DNA from 2 places in the Undibacterium sp. genome. Region 1 is predicted to be linked to the other one. Evidence: riboswitches for the same ligand, from Rfam matches in the RefSeq annotation. Region 1 holds a riboswitch; the other holds the start of a gene.
The links. A riboswitch is a leader RNA that binds a small molecule or an ion and turns the genes downstream of it on or off. The one in region 1 is predicted to bind cobalamin.

Region 1 (16,295 bases):
AAATGCCGATGACTTTGCCGCCATAGCGTAGATGTTTTTCCAGCACTGCCTGCCAGCCCTGCGCCTGCAAGAATGCCAGGTCAGCGCGGGTGTTTTTACTGCCGGGCAGGATGATCAGGTCGGCAGGCGGTATCACCCCGTCCGGGCCTATGAATTGCAGATCAACGTCGGGGTGGGCGCGCAGTGCATCGAAGTCAGTATGATTGGATATGCGCGGTATGGCAGGCACGATGATGCGGAACTTACCAGCATTGCCCTGGCTGGACTGTATCGCATCTTCGGCATCCAGTTGCAGGCCGTGCAGGTAAGGCAGGACTGCCAATACAGGTTTACCAGTTTTTTTCTCCAGCCATTCAAGACCAGGTTCCAGCAAACGTATATCGCCGCGAAAGCGGTTGATGACAAAGCCTATGATACGGTTTTGCTCTGATTCAGAAAGACAATCCAGAGTGCCGACGAAATGGGCAAACACACCACCACGATCTATATCGGCCACCAGGATGACGGGGCAATCTACGGCCTCGGCAAAACCCATATTCGCGATATCGCGGTCACGCAAATTCACTTCGGCAGGGCTGCCTGCACCTTCAACAATAATCGCCTCATATTGCTGTTGCAGGCGTCCGTAGGATTCAAGCACTGCCCCCATGGCGATGGTTTTGTATTGATGGTAATCACGCGCATCCATATCTGCCCTGACCTTGCCATGGATGATGACTTGCGCGCCGGTATCGGATGAAGGCTTCAACAAGACTGGATTCATGTCAGTATGCGCAGGCAAACCTGCTGCCAACGCTTGCAAGGCCTGGGCACGCCCGATCTCGCCGCCGTCAATGGTCACGGCGCTGTTGAGCGCCATATTTTGCGGCTTCATGGGAACGACGCGCACGCCCTGACGGTACAACAGGCGGCACAGGGCCGCAACCACCGTGCTTTTGCCAGCGTCAGAAGTCGTACCTTGTACCATCAGCGTGGATATTTTCATAGGATAAATTTCTTGTTCACGCGGTCTGTGCAGACTGCCATTCAGCAATCAGTATATGCAATTGCACCAAGCCATGCTGTATCGCTGAAGGACCTGGCGAAAGTATGTCTGCCGATTTAATTTCCAGCACCCTGCCATTTCTTACAGCAGGGATATGATCCCAGCCTTCGCGGGCAATCACGCTGTCAGGCCGGAACTTCTTGCCACACCAGGAGCCGATGATGATATCTGGTGCACGCAGTATGATTTCTGCAGGGTCGGCAATAATGCGCTCTCGGGCACTATGATGCTGCGCCAGGTCAGCAAAAGCATCTTCACCACCAGCGATATGGATCAGTTCTGACACCCAGCCTATGCAGGACATCAGTGGATCATTCCATTCTTCAAAATAAATTTTTGGCCTGCGTGTCCAGCCTGCGCTTTGCTGTTTGACAGTTGCAATTTGCGATTCCAGTTCTGCGATCAACACGGAACCCTGCTCCTGCTTGCCGACTAGGTTCGCCAATACCCTGATCATATGCAAAATACCGCCAACGTCGCGCTGGTTGAAGGCATGCACTTCTATGCCTGCACTGATCAGCTCACGCGAAATCTCGGACTGCATATTTGAATAGGCAACGACCAGATCAGGCTTCACAGCGAGTATGCGGTCTATCTGCGCAGAAGAAAAACCACTGACCTTGGGTTTTTCATCACGGGCGCGGGCCGGTCTGGTGGTATAGCCAGAAATGCCAACCACATAATCTTCTGCCCCCAGTGCATACAAAACCTCCACCGCTTCTGTAGAGAGGCAGGCAATACGTTGATACAGGCTGGCTGAATTCATTTTTTCCCTTGTGGCGGCACCACGGTTTTGTCGCGTTTCTGCCGGGCTTGCTCAAGCGCCTGACAAATCAATTTCGCACCTTCGATAATGCGCGGGCCAGAACGGTTGACCAGATCACCCTCTATAGATACCAGATTATTATTTTTTGTTGCAAGTAAGGTAGGGAAAGTTTTCCACTGCTCAATGCCGCTCACCGCCTGGGTTTTGCTGTCTCCAGTGATGATGACTTCAGGATTTTCCTGCAAGACAGCTTCTGTACCAACCACAGGTGCCGTGGTGGCTAATTTACCAAAAATATTTTCACCACCGCAGGTGCGAATAGCATCACTGACGATGTGGCTGTCATTCAACGTATAGAGCGGCTTGCCCCACACCTGATAAAAAGTCCTGACCTTGCTTTTGCCCTGATACTGACTGTTCAGTTGCTGTACTTGTTGCCTGAATTCAGCCGCAGCTACCTGCGCCTGTTTTTCTGTACCAAACAGACTACCGAACTTGATCAGGGTCTCTGCCACATTATCAAGCTTATGCGGTTCACTGAAGAAATAAGGAATGCCGGAATTGTGCAACATTTCCAACTGTCGTTCGTAGGCACCATGCATCCATACAATGAGCAAGTCCGGTTTCATCGCCAGTATGCGTTCAATATCCAGTTGACGATTGTCCCCTACGCGCGGAATATTTTTTGCCGCCGCCGGATAATCGCTGTACTTGACCGTACCAATTATCCTGTCACCCGCACCTGCAACGTAAATCATTTCCGTCACATGTGGCGACAAACTGATAATCCGCTGTGCAGGCTTCGCCAGGGTAACCTGATTACCCAAGTCATCCGTCACTGTAATAGTCGCCTGTGCATGCGCAGTCAATGCAGCAAATCCGGCAGCCATCAAAAAGTTCAATAACCTGAACATACAACTCCAATACTCAAAAATAAAAACGAAATGCAGAACTCCTTTGCACTTCCTCTGTGCTTACTCTGTGCTTACTCTGTGGTGTATAGCAGGGAATTCGAATGGCATGCCATTCGCCTGCGAAACGAAGATTTCCCAAGAGAAATCTTTCCTCCCTCCGTTCCTCTGTGGTGAGTGGTTTTATTTTTGTGACCCACACCATTCATCCAGACCAAGAACTAGCCGCAACCAGCCAGCTTCACTCCCCGGCAATCCAAAGCGCAGGCCATGCGGCCTATGTGCCCCCGGCGCAAACCAACGCAACCAGATGCCACGCTCTGCCATGAACTGCCACAACTGTTCCGACTTATCGTCCAAGTCTTGATGACTGCACCACTGAAACAAATCAGTACCTGATGAACGCATGTCATGCGTTTTCAAAAGCTGGCGCAATCGTTCACCTTCTTGCTGCAAACGTTGCGCTGTCTGCATTTGCCATTGCCGGTCATTCAAAGCAGCGATGGCAATTTGCTGAGCTGGCCCGCTGACACTCCAGGGCCCTAGATAATTTGCCAATTGCTGTAACAAATTCTGTTCAGCTGCGACAAAACCCAGACGTATGCCAGCCAAACCAAAGAACTTGCCCACTGAGCTCAAGACGATCAAGCCAGGCTGATCTGTATGGTTAGCCACACTCATATCGGGCACGGTATCGGCAAAGGCTTCATCAACAATCAACCAGCCACCACGTTCAGCCAGTTGCGCAGCCCAGCGCAAAAGCTGGGCTGGTGTAATGAATTCACCAGTAGGATTATTTGGATTACACAGAACCACAACATCTGCCTGTTCGACGGCAGCATGCAACTCCGCATAAATGCATTCAGTCACCGCGTGCCCTGCTTGCCGCCACTGATAAGCATGTTCGGCATAGCTGGGGGCTGACACAGCAACCAGCGCAGCCTGGCGCAAGCGCGGCAAGGCTTGTATCACGGCCTGCGAACCTGCCACAGCCAGCATCTGTGGCGCGCGATAATAAGACTGTGCTGCTTGTACCAGCGCATCAGAATACTCAGGCAAGCGATGCCAGGCATTCGCTGCCAGTTGCGGTGCCGGATAAAAGTGAGGATTGATACCGGTGGACAGGTCCAGCCAATCTCCCAGCGCACGGCCAAAATGGCGCACCGCATCGCGCAGATTGCCACCGTGTTCAAGCATGAATGACTCCACTCAAAAATATGGCCGCCAGCAAGGCTACGCCACACCACAAGGCAGCGCCAGTTTCTACCAGACGCAAGGCACGCAGAATATCTGCTGCATTCGCTGTATCGCCCTCACCCAATGGTGGCCGGACTTCGGCCACGCCGTCATAACTGGCTGCGCCCCCCAAAGCCAGGCCAAGCGCACCAGCACCGGCAGCCATTACTGGCCCCGCATTGGGGCTAGGCCAGCCAGGTGCCTGACGCTGCCAGCATTGCCATGCCAGGCGGGTCTTGCCCAATATCGCATAGGTGCATGCAGTCAGACGAGCGGGTATCCAGTTCATGACGTCATCCGCGCGTGCTGCCACACAGCCAAAGCGCAGGAAGCGTGTGGAGCGATAGCCCCACATGGCATCGAGAGTATTCACGAGACGGTACAAGACGGCACCCGGACCACCCAGCAAGATGAACCAGAACAAGGTAGCGAAAACGGCATCACAGCCGTTTTCGAGCACGGATTCGACGCTGGCTTTGGCCAGGTAGGCTTCATCCGCATTTTCTGTATCACGGCTGACGATATAGGAAGTGCGTTTTCTGGCTTCGGCCAGATCACCAGTCTGCAAGGCAGTGGCTATAGCGGCATTATGTTCGTGCAAGCTGCGCAAGCCCAGGCAAAAATACAGCAATATTATGTGCAAAATCGGCGCCAGCCAGAGGCTGAAGCGCTGTGCCAGTAGCACCACCACCAGGCTCAGCGCGACCAATGGCAAGACCGCCAGACACCAGGCCAATGCCCCTGTCCAGCGGGTAGCAGTGGGTTTGTTCAGACCGCGCTCTATGGCATTTACCAGATTACCAAAACCCACCAGCGGGTGGAACTTCTTCACCTCTCCCAAACCCGCATCCAGCAAAATGCCGAGCAGCAGACATAGCACCATGATCAGTCCATCCTGCATCAGCATGGTTTGCCTTTCAAATACAGCGGCAAGCCAGCAGCAACCCAGATCACATGATCCGCAATGGCGGCGACAGACTGATTCAGTCGTCCCGCTTCATCAACAAACCAGCGCGACACCGCCCCCATGGGGACGATGCCCATGCCGACTTCATTCGATACCAGGATAATCTGACCCGGTGCCTGCACCAATGCATCCAGCAATGCCTGACGTTGCGTGGCAAACTGCGGTGGCGGAGAAATGTGACCTATCTCTGGAAAGTCTGTCTTTACTGAAAACAGTAGATTCGACAGCCAGACCGTCAGGCAATCGACGAGGATGATATTGTCTGCACGGCTATGCTCCATAATGGTCGCGCCCAGTGCCAGACTTTGTTCCAGCGTGCCCCAATGCGCGGGGCGGCGAGCACGATGATGGGCAATGCGTTCCTGCATTTCAACGTCGCCTGCCTTTGCGGTTGCCAAGTAAAGCACTTCCTGCTTGCCTTCACTAAGCCTGCTCGCCAGTTGCTCAGCAAACGCACTCTTACCCGAACGCGCACCACCAAAAATCAGGCTGGTACGTTGCGCGGTACTCATATTTTATCTCTTAAGAACAGTGCTGCCGTTGCTGACGGATTAGAAGCAAAGTAAGCATGAAAATAAGAGGCACGTACATTGCCAATGCGGTAAATAGCTTCGCCCTGCTGCTGAGTAGAATGTTTAATCGTATGGCTGCTAGCCGCCAATATCGTTTCAAAGCGCGAGTAATGAAAAGTATGCCCGCGCAATTCGCCCTGCGCAGTCGCCCATGCCTGCGCACCCAGCGCTGCCAGCCTTTTTTGCATGATGACTTTGCCTGACAATATGCCAGCCATGGGCCATCTTTGCTCCTGTTGATCCACCAGGCCTTCGGTAATGGCCATCATGCCGCCACATTCTGCCAATATCGGCATGCCTTGAGCATGTGCGGCGTGCAGGGATGCCAGCCAGTTATTGGCCTGCGTCAGTGACTCTGCATGCAATTCAGGATAACCGCCGGGCAGGTACAGGGCATCAGCTCGCTCTGGAATCGCTTCATCAGCAAGAGGCGAAAAGAAAACCAGTTCTGCACCGAGTCCGATCAGGCATTCAATATTGGCTGGATAGATAAACGCAAATGCTGCATCACGAGCAATGGCAATGGTTTTACCAGCCAAATTCCCGGCAGTTTGCAATACATGCTGAGCCTGATGCTCATGCAATTCAAAACTGGTGTCTGGCAAGGCATCCCAGGCCTGCATATCCAGCTCCAGGCTGTCGGCCATGACATCAAGTATGGCTTCAATGCGATCCACTTCCTGAGGCAAGACCAGCCCCAGGTGCCTCTCTGGTAAAGCCTCTTCCTGACGGTGCAGGCAGCCGAGCAAGGGGATATCACGCATGGCAGCTGCCACCATCTTGGCATGACCTTCTGAGGCTATGCGATTGGCAATGACGCCTGGCAGATGCACCGGCCCAAAATCACGCAAACCCAGGGCCAGTGCACCGACTGTCTGCGCCATGGCAGAGGCATCAAGCACAGCCACAACAGGCACACCAAAGGCGCGCGCAAGATCGGCTGATGATGGATTGCCATCATACAGGCCCATGACGCCTTCGATGAGGATAACGTCGGCATCCATCGCCGCACGTGCCAGCATGCCTTCAGAGTCAGCCTGCCCTACCATCCACAAATCCAGCGAATGCACAGCTGAGCCACAAGCGCGCTCCAGCATCATGGGGTCGATAAAGTCTGGGCCGGTTTTAAATACACGTACCGTCTTGCCCAGCTTCACCAGCTTGCGAGCGAGTGCTGCTGTAGTCGTAGTTTTTCCCTGGCCTGAGGCGATAGCCGATATCAGTACGACCTTGGCGCTGGGCCTTACCATTCCACACCTGCCTGCGCCACGATACCTTCTTTGAAGGCATGCTTGATGACATTCATTTCTGTGACAGTATCGGCAATGGCAATAAGTTCTGGCAATGCACCGCGACCGGTGACGGCGACGTGCTGCATTTCTGGCCTGCCGTCAAGATCGTCAATCACCATCTGCAAATCCAGGTAATGGTATTTCAGAGCGATATTAAGTTCATCAAGCACCACCAGGCCTATCGCAGGGTCATTTAAAAACCGTCTTGCCTGCTCCCATGCGACGGCGGCTTTTTCCATATCGCGTTCACGGTTCTGGGTGACCCAGGTATAACCTTCACCCATGGCATGAAATTCGACTTCATCAGGAAAGCGGCGCAAGAAAATCTCTTCGCCAGTCGACATAGCGCCCTTGATAAACTGAACCACACCGACCTTCATACCATGCCCCATGGCGCGCATGACCATGCCGAAAGCACTGGAGCTTTTACCCTTACCATTGCCAGTATGCACCAACAAAACACCCGTCTTGCGCTGCGCCTGCTCAATCTTTTCGTCCATCATCGCCTTTTTGCGTTGCATGCGGCGTTCATGACGAGTGTTGATATTATCGGTCTCGGTTTCTGGCTTTGGTGGCATTGCACTTGTCATGGTGATAGTCTGTGTGATGGTTTGTTGTGATGTTTAGTTTTGCGGCAGGAATATGGTTTGCCCGCCATGTGTGAAACGTTCTATTGGGTGCCCAAGACAAATGCTGAGTTGGGATGCGCTGAATATGTCGTCTGCTGGCCCAGCTTGCCAGCCACCATCACCCATCAACAACAGGGCGTGGGTGGCAATGCGGTAAGCCATATTGAGGTCATGGCTGACCATAACGACAGCCTTGTTTTGTTGTGTATCTTCTTTACTGCATAAACGGGCAAACAATTGCATGACGCTGACCTGATGACCCAGATCAAGTGCATTCGCTGGTTCATCCAGCAGCATCCATCTGGCGTCCTGAGCCAGCAAAGCAGCAATGGCCACACGCTGTCTTTCGCCGCCAGAAAGGCTACGTACATCGCGCTCTGCCAGATCGGCGACATCCATCTCGCGCAGCGATGACATGGCAATATCCATGTCATCATTGTTTTCCCAGTAATGTGCGTCCTGATAAGGATGGCGGGCGCTGAGTACAGTATCCAGCGTAGAATAGCCAAAAGCGTCTGCCCTGCCCTGCGGCAAGAAAGAACGCTCACGGGCAAGCGCTGTCAAAGACCAGTCTTGCAGCGGTTTGTCATGCAAATAGACCTGGCCGCTTTCTATGGGACGCAATCCAGCCAATGTGCGCAGCAAGGTACTTTTGCCAGCACCATTGCGGCCTATGATGCACCAGCATTCACCGGGCTGTATCTGCCAGTTGAGTTCGCGCACAAGTACACGTTTTCCTACCGATATATTGAGAGAACGGATGTCCATCAGCGCCTCCTCAATTGATGCAGTTGCAGCAGGAACATGGGCACGCCTACCAGGGCAGTAATGACACCAACCGGTAACTGCTGTGGTGCGACCACGGTACGGGCCACCGTATCTGCCAGCACCAGGAAGCAGCCACCTGCCAGCGCCGCAGCAGGTACCAGCAAGCGGTGATCCGGCCCAAAGGCAAAGCGGCAGATATGCGGCATGATGAGCCCGACAAAACCTATGCTGCCCGCATTGCTGACTGCGCTGGCAGTCAGCAATGCAGAACATAAAAACAGCAATTGACGCAGGCTGCCAATATTGACGCCCAGAGTACTGGCATTGTCAGCATGCATGGCAGCGACATTGATGGAGCGTGCATTGCGCATGGCGAACAACAAGATGGCGCCGAGTATCAACCAGGGCAGATAGCGCGACTGGGTATTCGACAAATCACCTATCATCCAGAACACCATGCCGCGCAAGCGGCTGTCTGGCGCAATCGACAGCATGAGAGTGATGATGGCACCGCAACCAGTGGCAACGATAACACCAGTCAGCAACAGGATAGGTGCACTGCCATCGGTACTACCCGCACCGCGCAAGTCGCGGTAAGCAAGGCCAAACAGCAACAGCGCAACGGTAATCGCACCGACAAAAGCAGCCACATCCACGAGCCAGAATGCACCGAAAAACAAGATGGTCGCCAGCGCACCGACAGATGCTCCACCGGATATACCGAGCACATAAGGATCAGCCAGCGGGTTGCGCAACAGCGCCTGCATCATCACACCGGCCAGCGCCAGCGTGGCACCTGTAACGAAACCAGTCAGTGCACGTCCGAGGCGCAAATCCAGCAAACTGCCAGGCAAGGTCGTTGGTGGGCCACGCAACAATTCCAGCAAGGCTTGCCATAATTCAGCAAAGCTCAGGGACACTGAACCGCAGACGCAGGCAATCAATATGCTGCCTACAGCTGCGGCGAATAAAATAGGGAGAACCAGACCAGCACGTTGAGCGACCGCCATCCTGGGGGATTGCTTGCGCTGTCGTGCAGAAAAATAAGACGCCATCATCGGTCTGGTCCAAAAGAAAAAACATGTTTTGATGTGCAGCGTCTTTTGAAAAACCAGACCTGCACATCAGGCTATCAGCTTGCGATGTGACGTGCGATGCAGCCGTATCAACCATTTCGCTTCACATCAATGCCAGACTTATTTAAAGCCGTAGTTCACGCCAACAAATACATTGGAACCGGCTGTTGCATAATTTCTCGCCAATTCGTAGTCTTTGTTTAGTGCATTATTCCAGCGTGCCAGTACAGTCGTGTTTTTCGCAACCTCATATGTTGCGTACAAATTCAGCAAGTTATATGAGCCCAGGACTTTGGTGTTGGCAGCATCATCATAACGGTCTCCCGAATAAATGGCTTCTACACCAAGCTTTGCGTTTGCAAAGGAATACTCTGCAGCTAAAGTACCATGCTGTTTGGCACGGCGTGCCAGGCGTTTATTTGCCGTGTCGTCTTTAGGATCCTGAATATCGATGGAGCCACGCACTGTAAGGTCAGCAAAACGGGTTGTGCCGCCGATACTTAAACCAGACAGAGTTGCCTTGTTGACGTTGCGTGCACAGCCAAAAGAATAACCAGCAGGACAATCCTTGGAACCAGCGGAAACCAGCAAATCAGTTGCTTTGTTTTGATAATACACTGCACTCAGTTGCGTATCACCTTGCTCAAAATACACGCCGATTTCTGCATTTTTTGCTTTTTCAGGCTTATTAGTGGCAACACCATAACCCTGGTAATACAACTCATTGTAAGTTGGTGCACGGAAGCTGGTGCCGTAGCTGGCATTGACGCGCAAAGCATCGCTTAAGCGGTAGCCGTATGCCACGCTACCCGTAGTATTGGAGCCGTATTGTGAGCTACGATCATTGCGTAAACTAGCGCTGGCCAGATGTGCATCGTGTTTGAATACATAAGATGCAGCAAAAGAATTCGTCGTACGTTTCGTACCGTTGATACCCACCGATGGGATACCCCCAGACACCGAATCAACTTTTTCCTCGCGCGTTTCTGCGATCAATTGCAATACATCTTTACCGATACGGACATCATTTTGGAAGCTAAGGCTGTCCTGATGTGTATCAATCTGGCTCTTGCCATATGATGCATCGGTAAAACCTTTATCTGCTGCTTTGGCATATTGCAGAAATGCCGACCAGTTATCTGTGAACTTGCCACGACCGAAGACGGCGATGGTTTCCAGCTTCGAAACACTACGGTCATCTTTTGATGCACCAGCATCAAACTGCGCATCATTGCGACTATGCAAAATGCTTGCGCCCAGCTCATAACCCTTACTAATTTCCCATACCAAACGACCATTAAAGCTGTCCAATTTGTAACCATCTTTATCTGGGTTATAGGTGAATGTACCTGCGCCCGGTTTGCTGGCAGAAAAACCATCACTTTCTTCGCGTGCAGCATTCAAACTCAGGCTAAGGTTATTTGCCACAGAACCAAAGATACCTGCATGCAATTTGTGTGTATCATAGCTACCCAAACCAGCCGACATGGTAGGAGAGAGAACACCAGTACCTTTTTTGGTGAATACCTGAATAACACCACCCATGGCATCAGCACCATACAAACTGGACAAAGGACCATACACGACTTCGATACGGTCTATTTGTGACAATGGAATGGAAGACCAGGTAGCGCCACCGGTAGTGGAAGAGCCTATGCGTACGCCATCAATCAACACCACGTTTTGCGCGTTGCTACCGCCACGCAAAAAAACGGAAGAAGAAGTGCCAGGACCACCGTTGCGGGTAATTTCTATGCCGCGTTGCTGTTGCAACAGATCGACAACAGAAGCAGCGCCGGATCTGGCGATATCTTCTGCCGTGATGACGACATTGTCAGCCAGCACATCCTTGGCGGCTTGCGTCTGGCGACCAGCGGTAATGACCACGCTGGAAGCAGCGCCTACAGCAGCAGTTTGCGCAAAAGCGAAGGTGGATGGGAATGCAGCGGCAATGGCCAGGCTGAGGGCAAGCGGTTTGAATGCAGATGTCATGATAATTCAGAAAAAAATGGAGCAAATAGCCGACGTCCCCGCAGGCTACTTTGAACAAAGCAATAAGGACAATTGATCGTCTACTACAGGTCCACTCAGGCAGCCTGCACTATCAGGATTTCGCACGACGCCAATCAACATGGCAATCCATGCGCATCTGTTGCACGAAAGTTCCCCGTCCGTATTGCTTCACTTATTCTGGCCGGTATCCGGGCTGACAAGTATCACCATCTGACCTTCCCATGCACTTAGCACAGTGGTATTGGAAAATGGCTGGCTGCGTGTGAACTACAAACATGTTCTAAATTCGCAGCAACTTGTACACCGTTGCGGGGGCAGCACACTTTTGCAAGAGCTTAGTGTTTCCCGTTTAACCGCGGATATGAATATACCCGCGAGCACCAAAACCCCGCCATTCTATAGACAGATGGGGGCAGCCGCAAGTTTGGGAGATTTAAAAGTTGACGCAGTTCAGTTTATTAACTTATTGAAAACAAAGCAGATTTACTTTTAAGCGAGCCCTGATTCAGCTCAGATGGGCTGTCTTGGAAATCCATGCAGTCACCAGTTCAGTGTGCAATTGCGACATTTCCGAGAGTTGTATGCCAACATGATAAACCTCACCACTGAGAATGGCATGCCTGACTGTGCCTTTGCAACTGACCTTGTAAATCTGGGATTCCTGAAAGATGCCGGGGATTTCTATTAGCATGGGGTAACTACGTTGCGGGATCAGGTTTTCAGTGGTGTGTATGAGCACACCCTCTGCCGAGATATTGACCAGCTTGGCAAGAACCAGTTTACCGTCAGGCAATTTGACGCCTGCACGCCAGGTCACAGTAATACGCGGGGATCTCCTGAGTTCTATCATGCAATGACCATGGGAAACATGGCTTTATTGTCAGTCTTGCGTAAATACTATCTGCATTAAGTGTTAAATACCAGTATTTCCTGATATTCACCAAAGGCGAGGCTGAGGTTTTGTGCACACACCACACCTGCCAACTCCTCAGCCGCCATACTTACTTGCCAAGCCAGCAACATGCGCATGACACCGGCATGGGTAACTACAATGGCGTCTGGTATGTTCCGTGCATGCATGTCAACCAGCCAACTGAGCGTGCGTTGCGCCAGGTCTATGGCTGATTCCAAACCGCCAGGTTTATAGCTGGCGGGGGCTGCGGCCCATGCGTCAATTTCGGTTCTTGGGATGTTGTCCCAGGCTTGCATTTCCCAAACGCCAAAATTGAGTTCTTTCAAACGATCATCAAACAGAGGCTCGGCATGCAATAGCCTGGCAAGACGGGCGCAACGCTGCAAAGGGCTGGAAAACACTGGCAAACCTGGCCGCAACTGACTGGATAGTTTCTGCACCAATGCGTCACAGTCAGCTTGACAGACATCGACATCCGTTTGCCCATAGCACAGACCTTCAGCTATCTGTGGCTTGGTGTGCCGGAGCAAATGCAGGCGCATATCAGGTCACCTGAAAAGCCAGCAAACCCAGATAGATAGCCACTTCTGCCACTTGCTGGGTGGCCCCCAGACAGTCACCTGTAAACCCGCCTATCCTGCGCTGAAACAGGCACGCCATACGCCAGGTCAGCAATAACATCAGGCCCAACGCCAGCAACAATCCATGCAACGAAAAGGGAAAAAAATGTAAAAGCACTGCGCCTGGCAACAACACTGTCAGACAGGCGACGAGAAATTCACCTGAGTGCATTTCCTGTGCCAATGGCTTGGCCTTGCCTTCATGCCTTGCATATTGCATGAGCCAGATCAGGCTACAAGAAGCCAAGCGCGACAAGGGATGCGCCAGCAACAAGGCTGGCACGATCATCGAAGCAGGCAAGCTGATCAATAATGTCAGCTTCAAGGCCAGCATCAGTAAGATACCGATGGCACCATAGGCACCGACGCGTGAATCCTTCATAATTTCAAGCACGCGCTCTGGCGTCATGCCACCACCAAAGCCATCGCAGACATCGGCAAAACCATCTTCATGAAAAGCGCCAGTCAGCAAGACGCCTGCAACGGTAGACAGCACAACTGCTACCGCATGTGGCCATAATTGTACTGCGGCGACATAGACACCGGCACAGCCTGCGCCGACTACCCAGCCAGTTGCCGGAAAATAGCGTGAAGACTGGCGCAGCCAGTCAGGCTCAAACCCCACCCACGCAGGGATGGGGATGCGGGTAAAAAATTGCAGGGCAATGAAGAATAGGCGTAGTTGATGCAAACCGACTCCAGCAATAGGAAAAACTATGTTAGTCGCTGCTTTTTTCACTGACCTGTGCTGAGGCAAAAGTAGCCATCTGGTTCAGGAAATTCACCGCCGCTTGCAACATTGGGTACACAAGTGCAGCTCCAGTGCCTTCGCCCAGACGTAAATCCAGTTGCAACACTGGCTTGACCTGCAGAGCCTGCAACATACGGGCATGTCCGCTTTCATCTGATTGATGAGAAAACACACAATAATCAAGTATCGCTGGATGCATCCTGGCTGCCACCAGCAAGGCGCTGGTGACGATGAAGCCATCTATCAGCAAGACCATGCGGCGCTCTGCCGCTGCCAGCATGGCACCGACCATGGTGGCAATTTCAAAACCACCAAATGTAGCCAGCACATCGGCAGGCGCTCCTACATTTGCATGTAAGGCCACGGCGGCTTCAATCACAGCCTGTTTATGGCGTATGCCTTCGGCAGACAAACCTGTACCAGCACCTACACAATCAGCGACAGGAACACCTGTCAGCTTGTGCATGAGTGCAGCCGCGGCCGTGGTATTGCCTATACCCATCTCGCCAAAACCCAGTACATTGCCAGACAGAGCGGCCACCAGTTCAGCACCATTTTTCATCGCAGTCTGGCATTGGGCAGCAGTCATCGCCGGTTCTTTGGCAAAATTGCATGTGCCATTGGCGACTTTCATGCTCAGCAGCTTTTCGCGCGCACCAAAATCATGGTTCACGCCAGTATCCACTACATGTAAGGCAATACCATTCTGGCGCGCAAAGACATTGATCGCGGCACCATCAGCCAGAAAATTCTCCACCATCTGCCAGGTCACATCCTGTGGAAATGCAGAAACACCTTCTGCCACCACGCCATGATCCCCCGCAAACACAATAATGGCAGGCCCACACAGTGATGGTTGCGTGGTTTGCTGTATCAAGCCTATTTGCGCTGCCAGATGTTCAAGACGGCCAAGACTGCCCAAGGGTTTGGTCTTGTTGTTGATGGCGGCGGCGAGCTGGGCTTCCAGTGCGGAATTGGCGCTGCTGGCGATATTGAAATTAAGCATATCTCGAGGTCAATAGTAAAAACGGTCAAGCAAAATGACTACCCAGGTAGCCAGAGCAATCAACACTGTCAGCAAGACAGCGGCACTGCCAAAGTCCTTGGCATTCTTGGACAAGGTATGGCGCTCAAGCGAAACACGGTCAACCACTGCTTCAATCGCTGAGTTAATCAACTCTACGATCAGGATCAGGATCAGTACCGCTATCATCATCAGCTTTTCAAAGGCCGATACTGGCAAAAACAGGGCGATGACAGAGCCCGTGACGACCAGCACCAACTCCTGGCGGAAAGCATGTTCGTTTTTCCAGGCGGAACAAAGGCCATCGATGGAATAAAGGAAGGCCGAAAAAATACGGCGCAGGCCACTTTTGCTTTTGAATTCACTGACAGCTTGTTCTTTTTCAGACATTTCTCTTCCTTATCCTAGATGCAGATGAAGGCCAAACCTGGATGCCTTCGCTCAGGTGGCGAATTTTACAGGACTATAAGTCAGGGACAAGCAGATTTACTTGCCGTCAACAGAATTATTGCAAGTGCAATTGATGCATACCTATGATGATGTTACATTTTGACAGCGAAGCAGTGACGTTCATTTCACATTGTGGTATAACTTATATATTGCAGCGCACCAACCACAATATGAAAAACGATACACCTTCGTCAGAGAAAACTTCCATCCAGGTCATAGAACGCATGGTGTCCTTGCTGGATGCCCTGTCACGTTACCAGGATCCGGTCAGCCTGAAGGAATTGGCCATCGTTACTGGCTTGCACCCATCAACTGCTCACCGCATCCTCAATGATATGGTGCTCACACGTTTCGTTGATCGTGCCGACACTGGCTCATATCGCCTGGGCATGCGTTTGCTGGAATTGGGCAATATCGTCAAAAGCCGTCTGGATGTGCGTGAAGCCGCGCTGGAATTCATGCGCGCCCTGCACCGCCAAACCAACCAGACCATTAATCTGTCGGTACGCCAGGGCGACGAAATAGTTTACATAGACCGCGCCTTCTCTGAGCGTTCTGGCATGCAGGTGGTACGCGCCATCGGTGGCCGTGCCCCACTACATCTGACATCCACTGGAAAATTGTTTTTGTCTCTGGATGAACCTAAGGCCATCCGCGCGTACGCCACTCGTACAGGCCTGGCCGGGCATAATAAAAATTCCATCACTGATTTGGCAAAACTGGAAAAAGAATTGGCTGCGGTTCGGGAAAATGGCTACGCCAGGGACAATGAAGAACTGGAACTGGGTGTGCGCTGCATGGCAGCAGGCATTCATGACGACAGCGGCAAAATGATTGCTGGCCTGTCTATTTCTGCGCCTGCTGACCGCCTGCAGGAAGAATGGCTAAGCAATCTGACTGAAACAGCGAGGCAGATTTCTTTCACCCTGGGCTACATGGAAACGAGATAAAAGGGAATACCTTTGCCAGCACTGGCTTAGCCCATGATACGGTCATGGGCTAAGCAAATCATCTTTCCAAACTAGCCAAGGTACTCGATGTAATCAAAGCCATGTTGAATGGAGCCAATAACTTTCAGCTTATTCTCCTGACCTTCAGTAAAACTGGCCAAAGTCCCAGCAAAACTGATTTTATTGGCACTTAACTCATTTTTCCAGTAGTCGTAACCCGCCTGATCTGGGATACGACCCAAGATATTTTTGTACAAAGTCGTCAAGAAAGTATCAACTGAGGGATTTGCACCATAAAGCGTCTGGAATTCT
Region 2 (16,295 bases), on a different contig from region 1:
GCCAGTGAAAGTCCCCGCATAGCTGGAGAAAGCTATCAGCATACCCACCGTCAAGGTATTTTGCATGACCTGGCCCGCACCAATATAAAACAGTGCCAGGCCTTGAATACCAAAGATCAGGGTATTGCTGACCTTGAAGATGATGGACAGCTTCTGCGTCTTGATATCACGGTTTTGCACATCGATCTTCAAATTCTGCCAGCGCGACAGCCGCTCAGTCTCACGGCCAAACAATTTGAGAGGTGTAACGGCACGCATGGTTTCCAGGAAGTGCGAACTCTCTTTGGAAGACAATATCAGCCGCTCTTGTGACGCCTCCCGGAAGGGCTGATAAAAAGCCCAGCGCAAACCTGCATAAAGAGCCACCGCACCCAACACCAGCATACTCAGCTTCAAGCTATACACCAGCATCATCACCAGCGCCAGCACGGCCATCAAGCCATCCAGCACACTCTCGACAAACATCGAAGTCAGGGTACTTTGTATCGCCCCTATCGAACCAAAGCGCGATACCACATCACCAAGATGGCGTTTTTCAAAATAAGAAACCGGCAAACGCACCAGATGGGCAAACACGCGCGCTGACCATTGCAGACTGATATCCATACTCCAGCGCATCAAAAACCAGCTACGCGCCAGGCCTATGGCATTCTGGGTGACCATCAAGAGCGCAAAACCAAACACCAGCACCACCAGCAATTCTTTGTCGCCACTGACAATGACTTCATCAATCACAAACTGATTAAACAGCGGCGAGCAAATCGCAAAAATTTCCAACGCCAGAGCCAGCGCCAATACCTTGACAATAGCAGGGCGCAAGCCAACAATGTGACCAGTCAGATCGCGCAGGGCAACTTGTTTCTTCACATCCTTGGGTTTGAATGAAGGGCTGGGCGTCAGCTCCAGTGCCACGCCGGTGAAATGGCTGGACGCTTCCTCAACAGGAACACGCCTTTCACCCACTGCCGGGTCCAGCAACACCAGCGTGACCTTGCCACGCCAATCCTTGCGCACGGCTTTGAGTACGACGAAATGATTCAAATTCCAGTGCAGTATGCAGGGCAAAGCCAGTTGATCTAGCTCATCCAGTTCAAGACGCAAGGGACGGCTGTTCAATTGCATGGCAGATGCATGACGCATCAGCTGCGCCAGTGTTGCACCTTTGAGGCTGATAGAGAATTGACGGCGCAGATCGGCAAGATCAGAGTGGTAGCCAAAATGGCTGGCGACCATGGCGAGACAGGCCAGGCCGCATTCGCTGGATTCGGTTTGGAGGAGGGGTGACATGGATTTAGTGTTTGGCCGCTAAGCGACAAAAGTCTGTTTTTCTTGGAGAGTAAGATAAATTACATAGGCGATAAGACGACAAAAATATGGTAATGCCACACTCTTAACAACCTACGTCCTGCATCTCATTCAAGAATTCATTTCTTTTCGAGATTTATCTTTGTGTTTCATCCAATGAATGTCTTTTAACGAAAATATAATGAGAAGAACAAAAACAGTTAGACAAAGCTGCATGTAAAATTCTGAAGACGCACGATTAGTCAACTGGAACAGGCCATCACTATTGAACAAACTAGAAAAATAACTACTGCTTACACCGAGGGAGTAATTTGATACTGAATGAAAAATTATTGAAAACAATAACGACTTGTATTTAACAGAGATCGCAGCCATCGAAAGGCCAAACATGAAATGAAAAATGTATGTCAGAGTCGTAGTGTCATTATAAATATGGCATAGTGTAAATATGACGCTGGAGAAGAGCATCGCATACTCAATTCGTACCAACTTCCTTAACGCTGCCAGTAGATAACCACGAAAAAATACTTCTTCCAATGCAGCTACCGAAAATATTAAAAGCAAAGAATTAATCTGTATTATCTTTAAATCGCTTTTGAATGAGATTTTCTCTCCAATCGCTAAAATGCTAGTGATTAATGCAAAAATAACTAGTGGAAAAAAAATACTTTTCCATACTTGATTCGCATCATTTTTATGAAAAATGGGAATGCTACCAGATTCAGTGTAGAGTTTTTTTTCGCTCGCAACATATTGGACAACGAAGCACATACTAAACGCGATTAACGTGAATACCGTTATCACTTTTTCGTCGTATCCCATCAGCGTTGTTGTAAGGGTAATAAAAAACAATACTAACCATGAAACAGCAAGGTTTCTAAAAAAATAGCGCAATATATTTTTCAATTTTTTTGTCCTTGGGGTTTGATAACTTTTATTGCATACGCGTGGCCCGAGTAATAAATCTGTTCTAGCCACGCGTAGATAATGGCTTACAGTCCGCGATCCTGATTTACATCAATATTTGGATTTTGTTTGAGAATCTCAATTACTAATTCAACGCCGAGCCATGTAGCCAATCCTTTAGGCGTAATAAAGTTTATTGGTTGGAGAGGTGGGTCGTTTGGCCGAGATGGCTGAGTGGCAGGCCCAGGCTCACCCCAGCTATTCTGTCCTGAAGAGCGAGTTGCAGCCGCATCAAATCCGCCAATATTGTCCCAGGCACCGAGATCCGGATCCCCTTCACCCTTGATAATTGGCTAACTACCCCAGTCAAGGTCTGAATCGCCACCCGCCACAACCAACAATTCTTCATTTGTAATCAAACGCATTTTGTGATACTCCTATACATGGTTAAGTGAACCATACCTCATGGCATGGTTTTACTGCTCCGTTCTCGGTCTTGACCACCTTGAACGGTATTTCGGGCTGAGTCTGTTGGGGTTTTCTGACAGACTCAGCATCGAATTCTGAAATTCTTTGCTACTTGCTCCTAGGCTCGCTGCTTCATTGCCAGCACTGGCTCCAGCACCCATTCCCAAATCCTGCGCTTGTCCTGTATGACATCTGCCTCGAGCGTCATACCTGGCTTGAGCATTTGCGCTTGGCCGTATGCATTGATGCTTTGCTCATGCAGCCTGACTTTGATGCGGTAGAGCGCTTCGTTCGTGTTGAAGCCATTGATGGCTTGCTGGGCATTGCTCAAGATCGTGGTAGCCAGATGCGCGGGCAGTTCTGCTGGAGCAAAGGGGGTGCGACTGACATCCGTGACAGTGGCGGTGTGCAGGCCAAATTTTTGATAAGGGAAGGCTGCATAGCGTATCAAGACTTCCTGGCCGACCTGGATGAAACCTGCTGTGCGGCTGGGTACATACAGATGCGCTTCCAGCGAAGCTGCTTCTGTTTTGCCAGCATTGCCAGCATCGGTAGAGCTGGACGCCCTGGCATCCACAGGTATCAGGCTCGCCAGCACTTGCCCGGCATTGATGGCTTGCCCTGGCTGGTTGGTCAGTGCTGAGACTGTGCCTGATTGCATTGCTACGATTTGCACAGCTTGGCGGTTGGCGTTTTCTGCGGCTTCTTGCTTGAGGCTGGCTTTGGCTCTTTCTATTTGTGCCAGGTCTGTGGCCAGGCTGTTTGCCAAGGTGTCGAGTTCTGATTGCAGGGCAATCTGGTTGGCTTGCAACTGGGTTTTGCTACGCTGCAAAGTGCTCAGGCGGGTGCTGATGTCGAGCAGGTCTTCCTGCTTTTGCTGGGTCTGGGCAGCAGAGACATAGCCATTGCCTTGCAGGGTTTCATACTTGGCGAGGCTTTGCTGTGCCAGGTGCTGGCGGCGCTGGGCCAGCAGCAGCTCTTGTTCAAGATGAGTATGTTCTTGCGCCAGGTTGGCCAGTCTTTGCTGCAAGGCCTGTTTTTTTTCCTGGTACTGGCTTTGGCGCAATCTTTGTTCTGCGGCCATGCTGTCGGCACGGCTGGCGAGTTGCTGGGCCACCAGGGCGGTGATTTCACCCTGTCTGTTCTGGCGTTCTGTGCTGAGTGTGAACAGGATTTGCCCGGCCTTGACTTGCTCGCCTTCTGTGACATGGCTGGTCAGCAAAATACCGGCATTGGGTGCAGCCACGCTAAGCTGGCCACCGACAGGTACAGTGATACCTGTGACACGGGCTTTTTTGGTGATGCTGCCAAGAGTGATGTAAGTGATCAGCACCGCAGCGATGACCAGGGCAACAATGGCAATCAAAGAAGCAGAGAGCGGTTGCGCCAGACGGATGGCACCCATCCATTGACTGCCTAATGCTGCGGTAACTTCAGGGCGGAACAAGGGGCTGGTGTTACTCATTGACAGCCTTACTTGTTACAAATTGTTGCGATCCAACTGACATCTTTACTTATCTACTGCAATAATTCAAAAACACAGCTTTCCTGTGTACTTGTCTAAAGCATAAATGAAAATTCTGGAGAAATGTCAAAAAAAGTTAAAAATATATTTCCATTAACTTTTAACACTATTTGACATTCATTTGCTAGAATCGCGCGCGCAGGATTTTTCCTGCTGCAGTGCATGCAGCTTTGCGCAGGCTCGCCAAAAAGCTGGGCTTGTTTACGGTGATCTGTTTTGTGGTGATCTGCTGACAAGCAGTATCATCCAGCCAGCAAAGCCTTCAGGGCTGTCTTGCCCTTGCCACCTATCTGCATGATTTGCAATGCTGCCAAGGTATGCTCTGGCAGGCTTTGTGTCAGTTCAAGGCGTAATTCGTTCAAGAGCTCCAGCAGCATGGCCATGTCTTTGGGCGGTGCTTGCGGGTTTTGTGTGACGATGGTGCAAAGCAGTTGGAATACCAGATGTGGTGCCATTGCATGCGCGCGTGCTGCCTTGCTCAGGCTCTTGGCATAGCGGCTGGCCTTGACTTGCGGCGTTGCCAGCAAGCCGCAAATGACATTGGCCAATGCTGCGGCTTCAAGCCGTCCTTCCAGCCAGCTGGCGACCAGGGCATCAATGGCGATGGCAGTCTGGCCTGGTTCTTTGCCTGCCAGGGCAAAGGCCAGCAAGGTGATGGCGCAACCGTTCATGGGGACGGTGGGGTCCAGCAGGAGGTTCAGATAGGTTTTGTTCTGCCATGCTACTTCCCACCAATCCAGATTATTGGCAATGGCTTGCGTACCTTCGGCGAATACGGCTTCCAGGCAGGAAGGCAGCATACTCGCTGACCATAATATCTGGCTCTCATTGCCGCCACTGAAGTCTTGCCCCCTCCAGATTTTGCCATCGCTTTTTTCATCGCGAGGGTGACGCAGTATGCTCAGGTAGACTGGGTCTATTGGTCTGGGCGCTGGTGTCACCGACAAATAGGTGTCATAGAAAGTCGTGTACTCGCTTTCCCTGGCTTCAATGTCAAAGCGATAGCGCGCAGCGTGAGCACCATCCGGCCCAAAATCGCCATACAACTGGATGAGGTTGGGGTCATCTTCATCTGGATAACGGGCGCGTGCCGCTGCAATATACAAGGCACTATCCTTGCCTTTGGCAGCGATGCTGACTTGCGAACCCAGTGCATAACGCAAGGCATGGTGGTAGGGTGTATCCGGCAGGCTGGCTGCCTGCTGGCGCAAAGCGGGATCGTTACTGGGGGCGAGGCGCAAGAGGCTGAGCACCTGTTCTTGCACGGGCTGTTGCAGGCCAGATGCGTGTTGATCACGGGCGCGCTTTATCAGGATGGCTGGGTCAATGTAGCCGCGCTGATGGGTGGCTGCGGCCAGGGGGGCAACAGATTTTCCCTGCATCAGGATATCCATCAGATCATCTGTGCGCTGGCAAATAACGCTGTGTACATCGAAATGACCTTTGGCAAATTGGCGCTCGGCTGGCAGTCTCTCTTGTTCAAACATAAAAGCCAGAAGCCGCGCCAGTTCACGTGCCAAAGGCTTGTCCAAATGATGCCAGTTGTCGGCAACGGGCTTCATTTTCCTGGCACGCTTGAGTACAGGGCTAAACTGTTTTTTTGCCTCTGCAGAAAATGGAGCAAGTCTTAGCAGGGCTTCAAAGACGGTTTCGAAACAGTCTGTGTCAATATGGTTTTCAAAGGCATGGGCGCAGGCTTGAATGAGGTCATCAATCGTATTGATAACAGGTAGCGCACGCTGGCTGGAGATGGGCGATGGCAGTGCTTGCAGGCTGGGTAGTTGATGTATTGTGTCTGTTACTGCGCGAGCGGAGCCGTCTGTTGCATCGGTGATCAGCAAGGCTGACAAGGCTTCACGGTTACTGGTGGCAACATGGGGTAGCAATTGCCTGGCCTGCTCTTGCGTAGCTGCGTCCATGCCCCACTTGTCAAGGCGTGTGATGATCTTCTTTTGCATATCGGCGGCTTCATGAAGTAAGCCAAACACGGCGACAGACGCAGCCTCTTGTGCAAGACTGGCATTTTGCTTGATCATTTGGTCAAGCAATTTCAGTGCAGCATCCACTTGCGCCTTGACGGCAGATGAGAGCAGCGGTTGCAGGGCAGTCAGCAATGCGGTATTACTGATGGCATTTGCCTCCTGCAACCTGCCCAGCACTTTTAACGCCATGCTGACGGTAGGAGGGATGCGACTGTGGCATAGACCCAGATAGCGTTCACTGAATGCGCTCATTTCTTCTACCGTGGGTGCAAGCGCATCATGGAAGCGCGAGAACCAGCCAGAGCGGAATTGTATCCAGTCTTTTTCCAGCGCACTCAGGGTTTTATCCAGCAAGACTTCACGGCGATACACGCCTTGCTGGCACAAATTCAAGAATAACTGTTGCCAGGTGTTGTCAGGGTTATGCGTGTACTTATCGCGTCCGGCGAAACTGATATCGGTCGTGCCTTCGATGTCGAACAACTGCAATAGCGGGCCTTGCAATAAGTCCGGGTCATTTTTGATCCAGTAAGCGACATCCGGCACCAGGTCTGAACGCATTTCCTGGCTCATCAGGCCCAGCAAGTAATTCTCATGTGTTGGGCGTTCAATCAAGCCGTTAATCAGCAGGCTTTGTACGATGCGAAATGCGAGTGGCCTTTGCGATATCAACGTGAGTGCCAGATTCTCTGTGGAAGCTGGCTGGTATTTTTTCCAGAGTTCGATAAGCTCGGCTGGTTGATAAAGATAATGCCAGCAGTTTTCTGCAACGTCATCGGCATTGCCGCATAAGAAAATGGCGGCACGCAGACAATGCCATTGTTCATCCGTGACCTTGCTGCGCCAGGCAGACTTGCTCATGTCTGAAGTGTAGCGCGATTTTTCCATGGCTTTGTTCATGCGCAGGACACGGGCCCTGTGCTGCTGCCATTGCGCCTTGTCCTGCGCTTGCAGATAGGCCATCATGCCCTGATAGTTTCCCGCGACGATGAATTCTTCCAGCGGAGTTGCTGCAACAAATGCGGCTTCGATTTTTTGCTCTGCCATGGGTGTCCTAATTTTCTGTCATTGCTTCCACTGCCAGCACATGCTTGCAAGGCCCACGCAAACCCTGGTGCTTGGCATACCATGGACAAGTACAGCGCAATTCACCGTCCACTTCGCGCACACGGTGCTGGATATCTGCACTCTGGACGGTGGCTTCGAGCGGCTGTTTATTAATGATGGCGACCGCATTGTCTTTTATTAATTCGCGGGCAGCAGCCAGGCGTGGGTGCAAGTCTTCTGCCATGCTCAGATCCAATGGCAACACGCGATGAAAGTAACTGCCTTCCGTCACATCAAATCCCAGCAGGCCAGAGACGCCAAGTATGCGCAGGCTGTCTTCTATGCTGGCTTGCGATAAATCCAGTTGTTGCGCCAAGGCTGGAGCTTGCAGCGTGGATTGCCATTGCAAATGCGCGCGCAGGCGGGGAAGGGCATTGGCATCCTGCATATTCATCAGTGCGCGCAGAGCCTGGCCCTCTCCAGAAAAACCGCGCCAGACTTCGGCACTCAGGGCCAACGTCAGGCGGGCACCGGCAAATTGCAAGACCCAGGCGCTGGCTTGCTGTGCTTCATCAGCAAAAATAGCCATGGACTTCACCCGTGGCAGCAAGGCTTCCAACACTCGCAGGCGGGTGCTGTCGACCAGGCGTATGCTATTTGGCTCTGGTCTGGTCGTGGTGCGCAAGCCAAAGGGGCCGTGCGATATCCACAGCGGCGTCTTGCTGGTCGATGCCTTGGGTAAAGAGCGCAAGAAGCGCAGGGCTTCTGCCCCGCTGACTTCGACGATTTTGCGCATGCCAGCCTGGTAAGACTGTACTTCAAGCATGCCACGTATCCAGCGCAATGGCAGCTCGACTTTCTTCTCGACGACGCTATTGCCACCAGCATGCAGGGTAAAGGCATCTTGCCCGACTGATAGTGCAAGGCCAGCAGCGTCGCGCACTCTTGCCAGCGCTGCCCGCATAGGGGCGTTGAAATCGACATTGGTCGTACCCTTGCCGACGACATCACCTTCATAGCTGTCGGGCAGCATGTCGACACGCACATAAGCACTACAGCAGGAAGAAAAACCTTCAAAACGCAAGATGCCACCACCCGATGTGACTACAGGGTCAGCCAGCATGAGGTTTTTTGCCAGTGTATTGGCAGGTGTGAAAAAGCGCGAGCCGACGATGATATGTACTGCAGTCAGCAATTCTGCCGACAGTCGCGGCTGCTTTAGCAGGCCTTCAAAAAAATGCGGGTGGGCGACAACTGCTTTGTCGTCCGCGCCAGAAGTGGCCAGTTGCAGCCGGGGTTTGACATCGTCTGTCAGGGCCGAGGCTTGCAGGTAATGGTAGGCGTGTGCTTGGGTAGTCATGGGCGCTAGCATATCGCTTTGTGTAGCGATTGTCATCGCGCCCGTGACTCAGTATTTCTATTCCTTTTTCTGAAGCAGCTCAAGTATGCTGGAAAAATCCTTGCCTCCTGCACCGGCTTTGCTATGTATGCCATATAGGTTACGCGCAGCTTCACCCAGCGGGATGCTTGCCTGGCTGCCCAGCGCCGCCTCGGTTGCCAGACCCAGGTCCTTGAGCATCAGGTCTACCCCAAAGCCGCCAGTGTAGCCGCGTGATGCGGGTGCGTTTTCCATGACGCCGGGGTAGGGGTTGTACAGTTCCAGTGCCCAGTTGCGGCCTGAGCTTTTGCTCATGATGTCGGACAGGACTTTGGGATCAAGCCCGTTCGCCACGCCCAGTGCCAGCGCTTCTGCCGTGCCTGCCATGAGTATGCCGAGCAGCATGTTGTTGCAGATTTTGGCGGTTTGCCCGGCACCATTTTCACCGGCGTGGAAGATGTTTTTGCCCATGGCGTTCAGGACGGGGCGGGCGCGTTCGAGGTCAACGGTGCCGCCGCCGACGATGAAGGTCAGTGTGCCAGCGGCTGCACCCGCTGTGCCGCCTGAGACCGGGGCATCCACCATCGCCAACCCGCGTGCGGCTGCGGCTTGCGCGACCTTTTTGGCAGATTGTGGGGCGATGGTGCTGCAGTCTATGATGAGTGCGCCATTGGCGATATGAGCGAGTATGCCTTCGTCGCCGAGATAGAGGCTTTCTACATGGCGGCTGGCGGGCAGCATGCTGATGACGATGTCTGCGCCTTCTATGGCTTGTTTGGCGTTGCCTGCGGCCAGAGCGCCTGCGTCTGCCAGTGTTTTGAGTGCAGTGGGGGAGAGGTCGAAGACGGTGAGAGGGTAGCCTGCCTTGAGCAGATTAAGGGCCATCGGTGCGCCCATGTTGCCGAGGCCGATGAAGGCGATTTTGGATTGGTTTGACATGTGGTTATCTCCTGGTTTTAGCTCCCTCCCCTTGAAGGGGAGGGGATTTTAAGGTTTCGTAGGTTGGGCTTGATACTTACGCGGCTCTTTTGTGAATATTTTCACCCGCACCCAAATCCCGCAAAGGATGCTGCTCTGCCGTCCAAAGACGCGCAAAGTAACGCTCACCGTTCTGCAACTGCAATTCACCCAGGCTACCCGGCAACCATTGCGGTTTCTGATCCTTGTCCACGATCAAAGCCCGTATCCCTTCGGCAAAATCGTGACCTTGCGCACATGCCAGCGCTGCAACTAACTCCATGCGAAAGACTTCTGCCAGCGAAAAATGCTTGCCGCGTTCCTGCAAGGCATGTGCCAACCAGGCGGAAGTCGGGCTGCCTTTTTGCAGGCTGCTGACGGCTTTTTGCAGCCAGGGATGTTCTTCCTGCTGTGCTGCATCTATCGCCAATATTTCCGCGACGATGGCAGGCAAATCAGCCGCACTGCACAGGCGATTGATAAAGTCGAAATTGGCACGCAAGGGGCCAGTGGTGTCGCTGGATTGCGCCGAGAATTCATGAAGGATTTGGCTCAAGCGTTGGTGGTTCTGATATGTTTGATTGCTCCAGGCAGCAGCCTGCAAAGTCGTCAGCACATCTGTCTTACTGGCATGTGGCAAGGCCACGTCGGCCAGTTTCACAAACAGTGCATCGCTGGCATTGATACTGGCACCCGTCAATGCCAAAAACAAACCCAGCTTGCCCGGCATGCGGTTCAGGAACCAGGTGCCGCCTACATCGGGGAACAGGCCTATGGCTATCTCTGGCATGGCGAGGCGGGATTTTTCTGTGACGACGCGGTGGCTGGCACCGGCCATCAAGCCTATGCCGCCACCCATGACGATGCCGTGGCCCCAGCATAATATGGGTTTGCGGTAGGTATGGATTTGATAGTCGAGGCGGTATTCCTGTTCAAAAAATTCCAGCGCATAGGCATTGCCGAGCAAGTCGTCTTTGTTATCCGATGCATGATGCTCGCGCATGCTGGCGTACAGGTTTTGCAAGTCACCGCCTGCGCAAAATGCTTTTTCGCCAGCGGCTTGCAAGACCACCATGGCGATGCTGCTGTCTTCATCCCAGGTTTGCAATTGCTTGCCCAGTAATTGCACCATTTCCATGGACAGTGCATTCAGGGTTTTTTCTGAATTGAGGGTGGCCACGCCTAGTTGCATGCCATTGGCAGCAGGCAGGGTGTGGAACCGGACTGGGGAGTCGCTCATGCATTCCTCCACACGGGTGGGCGTTTTTCCAAAAAGGCAGTAACGCCTTCTTTTTGATCGGCAGTATCAAACAAGGCCAGGAAGGCTTCGCGTTCTTGTGGGAGCACGGTGTTCATGGGTTGCTGGCGCGCACCCTGTATCAGTTGCTTGCATGCCTTGACGCTACTGGGGCTTTGCTTGCCAACCTGTTTGGCCAGTGCCAGTGCGTGTTCCAGTGCGCCGCCAGTGGCGACCACTTCTTCCACCAGGCCTATGCGCAGGGCGGTGGCAGCATCGACACGTTCACCGCACAAGATCAGGCGCTTGGCCCAGCCTTCACCGACCAGCCATGCAAGATTTTGTGTGCCGCCAGCGCAAGGCAGCAAGCCGACTGCGGCTTCTGGCAAGGCCATCTGTGCGTGAGTTTCGGCAATGCGCAAATCGCAAGCCAGTGCGCATTCGAGGCCACCACCCATGGCATAGCCATTGATGGCGGCGATGGAAACACCGCGGAAGCGGCTCAGGGTTTCAAATGCTTCACCAAAGCGGCGTGCCATGTCAAGTGCCACGGCCTTGTCGCCATCGGCAAACAGCTTCAAATCTGCCCCGGCAGAAAAGAATTTTTGGCCTGAGCCTGTGATGACAAGGCTATAGATATCTGCATCCGCATTGAGGTCATTGACGAGTTGCGTCAATGCCTGCAAACCCGCAGCAGTCCAGGTATTGGCGGGTGGGTTGGCCAGGGTCACCAGGGCAGTGTGGCCGATGATTTCGCATTGCAGATTGGTGTAGTTACTATAATTTATGTGGTGGCTCATAAAAATTCCTCGCTTGCGGGTTGGTTTAGCATGTGGCGGGCGACGATGACGCGCATGATTTCATTCGTGCCTTCGAGTATCTGGTGCACCCTGACATCGCGCAGGAAACGCTCCAGTGGGTATTCGCGTATATAGCCGTAACCGCCGTGGATTTGCAGTGCTTCATTGCAGACGGCAAAGCCGGTGTCGGTTGCCAGGCGCTTGGCCATGGCGCAATACACTGAGGCATTGTCTGCCTTGCTGTCGAGCTTGCTGGCGGCGAGACGCACCATCTGGCGCGCTGCGACCAGCTCGGTTTGCATGTCGGCCAGCTTGAATTGCAACACCTGGAAGTCAGACAGTTTTTTCTGGAACTGCATGCGCTCATTCATATACGCTTGCGCGCTATTGAGTGCTGACTGCGCCGCACCGATGGAGCAGGTGGCGATGTTGATGCGGCCACCATCCAGGCCACGCATGGCAATGCGAAAGCCTTCGCCTTCTTCACCCAGCAAGTGGCTGCGCGGTATGCGTACCTGGTCAAAATTGACGGTGCGGGTGGGCTGGCTGTTCCAGCCCATCTTGTCTTCTTTCTTGCCATAGCTAATGCCGGGCAAATCTGCCGGTACCGCAAAGGCAGAGATACCGCCAGCACCATCGCCACCTGTGCGCGCCATGACGACCAGCATATTGGTGGCACCTGCGCCCGAGATAAAGGCCTTGCTGCCATCGAGGATATAGCTGTCGCAATCGAGGCGGGCGCTGGTGCGCAGTGAGGCCGCGTCAGAGCCTGAGCCAGCTTCGGTCAGGCAATACGAAGCCAGTTTCTTGCCTGCGGCCAGCCTGGGCACCCATTTCTGCTGCACTTCTGGCGTGCCCCAGTTGGCGATCATCCAGCTCGCCATATTGTGTATCGTGATATAAGCCGTGGTCGAAGGGCAGGCGCGCGCCAGCTCTTCAAAAATGATGGCTGCATCCAGCCGAGTCAGACCCAGCCCGCCCAGCTCTTCCGGCACATACAGCCCGCAAAATCCCAGCTCCCCGGCATGGGCGATGACGTCCAGTGGGAAGTGGGAAGTGGCATCCCAATGCGCAGCTTGCGCCGTCATTTCATGGGCGGCGAAGCTGCGGGCAGATTGCTGGTAGGCGCGCTGGTCTTCACTAAGATCGAAGTCCATGATGGCCTCCGATTACTTCAGTGAGATGGTGGTATTCACCTTGCCAGCGCTGACGCTGTCATCAAACCAGCGTGCCGTGATGGTCTTGGTCTGGGTGTAGAACTGGATGACCTGCTTGCCATAAGGCCCCAGGTCACCGAGTTTGGATGCACGTGAGCCAGTAAATGAGAACAGAGGTACAGGCACAGGGATAGGCACGTTGATGCCGATCTGGCCTACATCGATATCTTCTTCAAAGGTGCGGGCGGCAGCGCCAGACTGGGTGAACAGTGCGGTGCCATTGCCGTTAGGGTTGGCATTGATGATGGCGATGGCGTCGGCCAGAGTATCTGCCTGCATGATGCACAATACCGGGCCAAAGATTTCTTCTTCATACACACGCATGCCTGGCTTGACGCCAGTGAAGACAGTAGGGCCGACGAAGTTGCCATGCTCATAGCCTGGCACTTGTGGTGCGCGGCCATCCAGCACCAGTGTCGCACCTTCAGCAATACCTTGGGCGATCAGGCTTTCTACGCGTTCTTTGGCAGTACATGAAATGACCGGGCCTATGTCCGTATTAGCTTCTGCACCTGCATTGATCTTGAGGCTACGGGCGCGGTTTAGCAAGTCTGGCACCCACTGGTTTGCTTCACCAACCAGGATGACCACAGACAGCGCCATGCAACGCTGGCCAGCCGCACCAAAGGCAGCACCGGCGAGGTTGTTCAGGGTTTGTTCTTTATTCGCATCTGGCAGGACGATGGCGTGGTTCTTGGCACCCATCATGCACTGTGCACGTTTGCCCGCCAGTGTCGCGCGATTGTAAACATGTGTACCCACGCGGGTAGAACCAACGAAGGACACGGCCTTGATATCAGGGTGGTCGCAAATTGCATTGACGATGTCTTCACCACCATGTACCACATTCAGCACGCCAGGCGGCACACCAGCCTGCATGGCCAGCTCAGCCAGGCGCATGGTGACCATGGGGTCTTGCTCGGACGGTTTCAGGATGAAGGTATTGCCGCAAGCAATCGCCATAGGGAACATCCACAGCGGTATCATGGCCGGGAAGTTGAAAGGGGTGATGCCAGCGCACACGCCCAGCGGCTGGTTCAGGGTATAGGTATCAACACCGCTGGCAACGTTGTTGGCGATTTCGCCCATTTGCAGGTTGCCGATATTGGCGGCGTGCTCGACTACTTCCAGTCCGCGGAAGATATCGCCTTCAGCATCAGCCAGGGTCTTGCCCTGTTCGGCTGTCAACAATGCGGCCAGCTCGGCCATGTTTTCGCGTATCAGTTGCTGGTATTTGAGAAAGATGCGGGCACGTGTACCTATCGCTGTCTTGCGCCAGGTCTTGAAAGCGGCCTTGGCAGCATCGACTGCGGCCTGCATTTCATCTGGCGTGGCAAACGGCACATGGGCCAGCACCTGTTGCGTGGCCGGGTTGATCACATTGCGCCATTGCGTGGATTTGGAGTCTATCAGTTCGCCGTTGATGAGCAGTTTGACGTTGGGAGCCTGGGTAAGAGTAGACATGATGCTTTCCTAAACCTTCCTGATTGCGCACGGACAGACGGCGGGCCACGCCCGCAACAACAGCCGCACTGATGCCTGAAAAACAGGGCGGCCACCGCATGCAGAAACCTGCTGCAGCAACCATCCTGACCATGGGCATGCGCCGTGTGGACGTACACCCGCCACGCACCTTCCGTACGTGACCAGACCTTGGGAAAAAAAGTAAGAAGCAATGTTGAAGACAAGCACCCGCCCGCCATCAGGCGTGCCATGCCATATCCCAAACACCGCCTTCCGCAATGTTTTTCTCAGCGATCAACAGGCCGGTATCCGGGCTTGCAAGTCTTGTTACATCGCCTTCCCAGTCATGCATGACCAGTGGCGTGGATGATGTAACCGCACTTGCCTACCGTTGCGGAGGCAGCAGGGGCTTGGAACATATTTACTATCTTAAGCGCGAGCGCGATCGTAAACACGTATTTAGGTCTTGATAGCTACTGTCACTTGTTAGCGACAGCGATCAGGACGACCACTTTCCCGTTTAACACAGCCCAAGAGATTGAGCCGTGCACCTGTTATTTTTAGAATAGCATAAGAATTGACGTTAACGTAAACGTTAATTGGTGAAAAAAATTCAAGATGAGTTTTACCAGCGTGGCAGTGGCTCCCAAATAATAAATAATCAACAATATTCAATTTTATTGTATATTTAAAATGTTGCATGTATCACATCTCTTTAAGCCCTGATGCGGTGCTGAAGGTTTTACCATCTGTATCAAATAAGGTCATGGAAATGAATTTCTTCAAAATCGGAAAAACGCTTGTCTTCAGTTTTTGGCTGTTTTTATCTGATTCGGCTATGTCCGCCACGTATGAGTTTGATTCAGAAAATAAGCTCTTGCGCATGACGGGTGAGATCGTTGATGCGGATGCGAAGCCTATGCTTGCTTATTTACGCCAGGGTGTAGAAACCATCATCGTCCGCTCCGGTGGTGGCAGCGTGGTGGGGGCGCTTGCCATGGCAAAGGAAATCAATAAAAGAAAAATCCATCTCATCGTTGATCGATATTGCATGTCTTCGTGTGCGAATTATCTATTTGTTGCCGCATATAGAAAGTCACTTTTACCTGAATCCGTCCTGGGTTTTCATGGCGGGATTTACGGAATTGCACCCATCGAGGAATCACGCTCAAATAGAACAAAAGCTAGCTCTGTTTCCATGTCAGCTTTTTGGCGAGAAGATGACGCATTTTTCAAGGTAATTGGCTTTAACAAAGAGCTCTTAAAAAGATCGCATGAACTAACTGCGCCAGCAATACAGACGACTACGTATAAAGTGTCAGCCAGAGGAGAGAATTACACATTTGATTCTGAGAATGAATTCAAAGACTTTTTAGGTGACTTGATACAGAAAAAAGAGAAATTCGGCATATCGATTACCGTCAATGGCACCTCTGATTCAATCGCGTATTTCCCCGACGAAAAAACCTTGTCGAGGTATGGTGTAAAAGGGATAGAGGCCTATCCGTATCCTAAAGATAAACAGGAAATGGACTTGCTGGCAAAAACTGTCGATGAGAAATTTCAGTTGATTGGAGATTTTTAGTGCGGTGAGCTCACAGGCGAAAAAATGCCTGCTATCTTCAAAGTCGAAACGCCATTATTTCTCAGCTATGTTGACAAATCTATACGAGTCGTCGCTATAAAACCATCTCTCATTGTGTTTTTCCACCTTGCCCACATTGCCCAGCAAGACTAATAGACAAGAATGTTTGGTGATGTGCAGAAGCACATCGTCGCCTTGCCAGGTCGCGACATCACTGGCCATGTTCACCAGTGTGGGGATCTCTTGGGGGCTTGCAACTGAAAGAAATTTATACCTAGGACTTACGCAAAACCGCCCCAGCTGCGTTGCAGCTCCTGGTCGTCCTAAAGCACTGTCTTCGTCGCTGACGCCTTGCTGGGACAATTTTGCGTAAGTCCTGCTTATACGTGATAATGTTGAAATATCGCTTTAAAGTGATATATTG

Region 2: it holds a riboswitch for cobalamin, as region 1 does, so the genes downstream of both, Q8K39_RS05970 (CoA-acylating methylmalonate-semialdehyde dehydrogenase) here and Q8K39_RS03870 (TonB-dependent receptor domain-containing protein) in region 1, are expected to answer to the same signal.

What each region holds. Positions count from the first base shown of each region.
Region 1 covers NZ_JAUXQE010000006.1:182,917-199,211, reverse strand. The annotation lists gene Q8K39_RS03920 (cobyric acid synthase) at 1-967, opposite strand, end outside; gene Q8K39_RS03915 (cobalamin-binding protein) at 1,002-1,811, opposite strand; gene Q8K39_RS03910 (cobalamin-binding protein) at 1,808-2,725, opposite strand; gene cobD (threonine-phosphate decarboxylase CobD) at 2,906-3,919, opposite strand; gene cbiB (adenosylcobinamide-phosphate synthase CbiB) at 3,912-4,865, opposite strand; gene cobU (bifunctional adenosylcobinamide kinase/adenosylcobinamide-phosphate guanylyltransferase) at 4,859-5,437, opposite strand; gene Q8K39_RS03890 (cobyrinate a,c-diamide synthase) at 5,434-6,747, opposite strand; gene cobO (cob(I)yrinic acid a,c-diamide adenosyltransferase) at 6,741-7,367, opposite strand; gene Q8K39_RS03880 (ABC transporter ATP-binding protein) at 7,413-8,186, opposite strand; gene Q8K39_RS03875 (FecCD family ABC transporter permease) at 8,186-9,241, opposite strand; gene Q8K39_RS03870 (TonB-dependent receptor domain-containing protein) at 9,383-11,254, opposite strand; cobalamin riboswitch at 11,437-11,675, opposite strand; gene Q8K39_RS03865 (PilZ domain-containing protein) at 11,781-12,125, opposite strand; gene Q8K39_RS03860 (histidine phosphatase family protein) at 12,182-12,730, opposite strand; gene Q8K39_RS03855 (adenosylcobinamide-GDP ribazoletransferase) at 12,732-13,499, opposite strand; gene cobT (nicotinate-nucleotide--dimethylbenzimidazole phosphoribosyltransferase) at 13,528-14,565, opposite strand; gene Q8K39_RS03845 (diacylglycerol kinase) at 14,575-14,973, opposite strand; gene Q8K39_RS03840 (IclR family transcriptional regulator) at 15,204-15,983, shown strand; gene Q8K39_RS03835 (DUF4214 domain-containing protein) at 16,055-16,295, opposite strand, start outside.
Region 2 covers NZ_JAUXQE010000010.1:56,237-72,531, forward strand. The annotation lists gene Q8K39_RS05925 (peptidase domain-containing ABC transporter) at 1-1,287, opposite strand, end outside; gene Q8K39_RS05930 (CPBP family intramembrane glutamic endopeptidase) at 1,417-2,211, opposite strand; gene Q8K39_RS05935 (HlyD family secretion protein) at 2,798-4,144, opposite strand; gene Q8K39_RS05940 (DUF6493 family protein) at 4,447-7,233, opposite strand; gene Q8K39_RS05945 (SWIM zinc finger family protein) at 7,241-8,593, opposite strand; gene mmsB (3-hydroxyisobutyrate dehydrogenase) at 8,651-9,550, opposite strand; gene Q8K39_RS05955 (enoyl-CoA hydratase/isomerase family protein) at 9,627-10,808, opposite strand; gene Q8K39_RS05960 (enoyl-CoA hydratase) at 10,805-11,605, opposite strand; gene Q8K39_RS05965 (acyl-CoA dehydrogenase family protein) at 11,602-12,762, opposite strand; gene Q8K39_RS05970 (CoA-acylating methylmalonate-semialdehyde dehydrogenase) at 12,775-14,286, opposite strand; cobalamin riboswitch at 14,569-14,856, opposite strand; gene Q8K39_RS05975 (hypothetical protein) at 14,987-15,871, shown strand.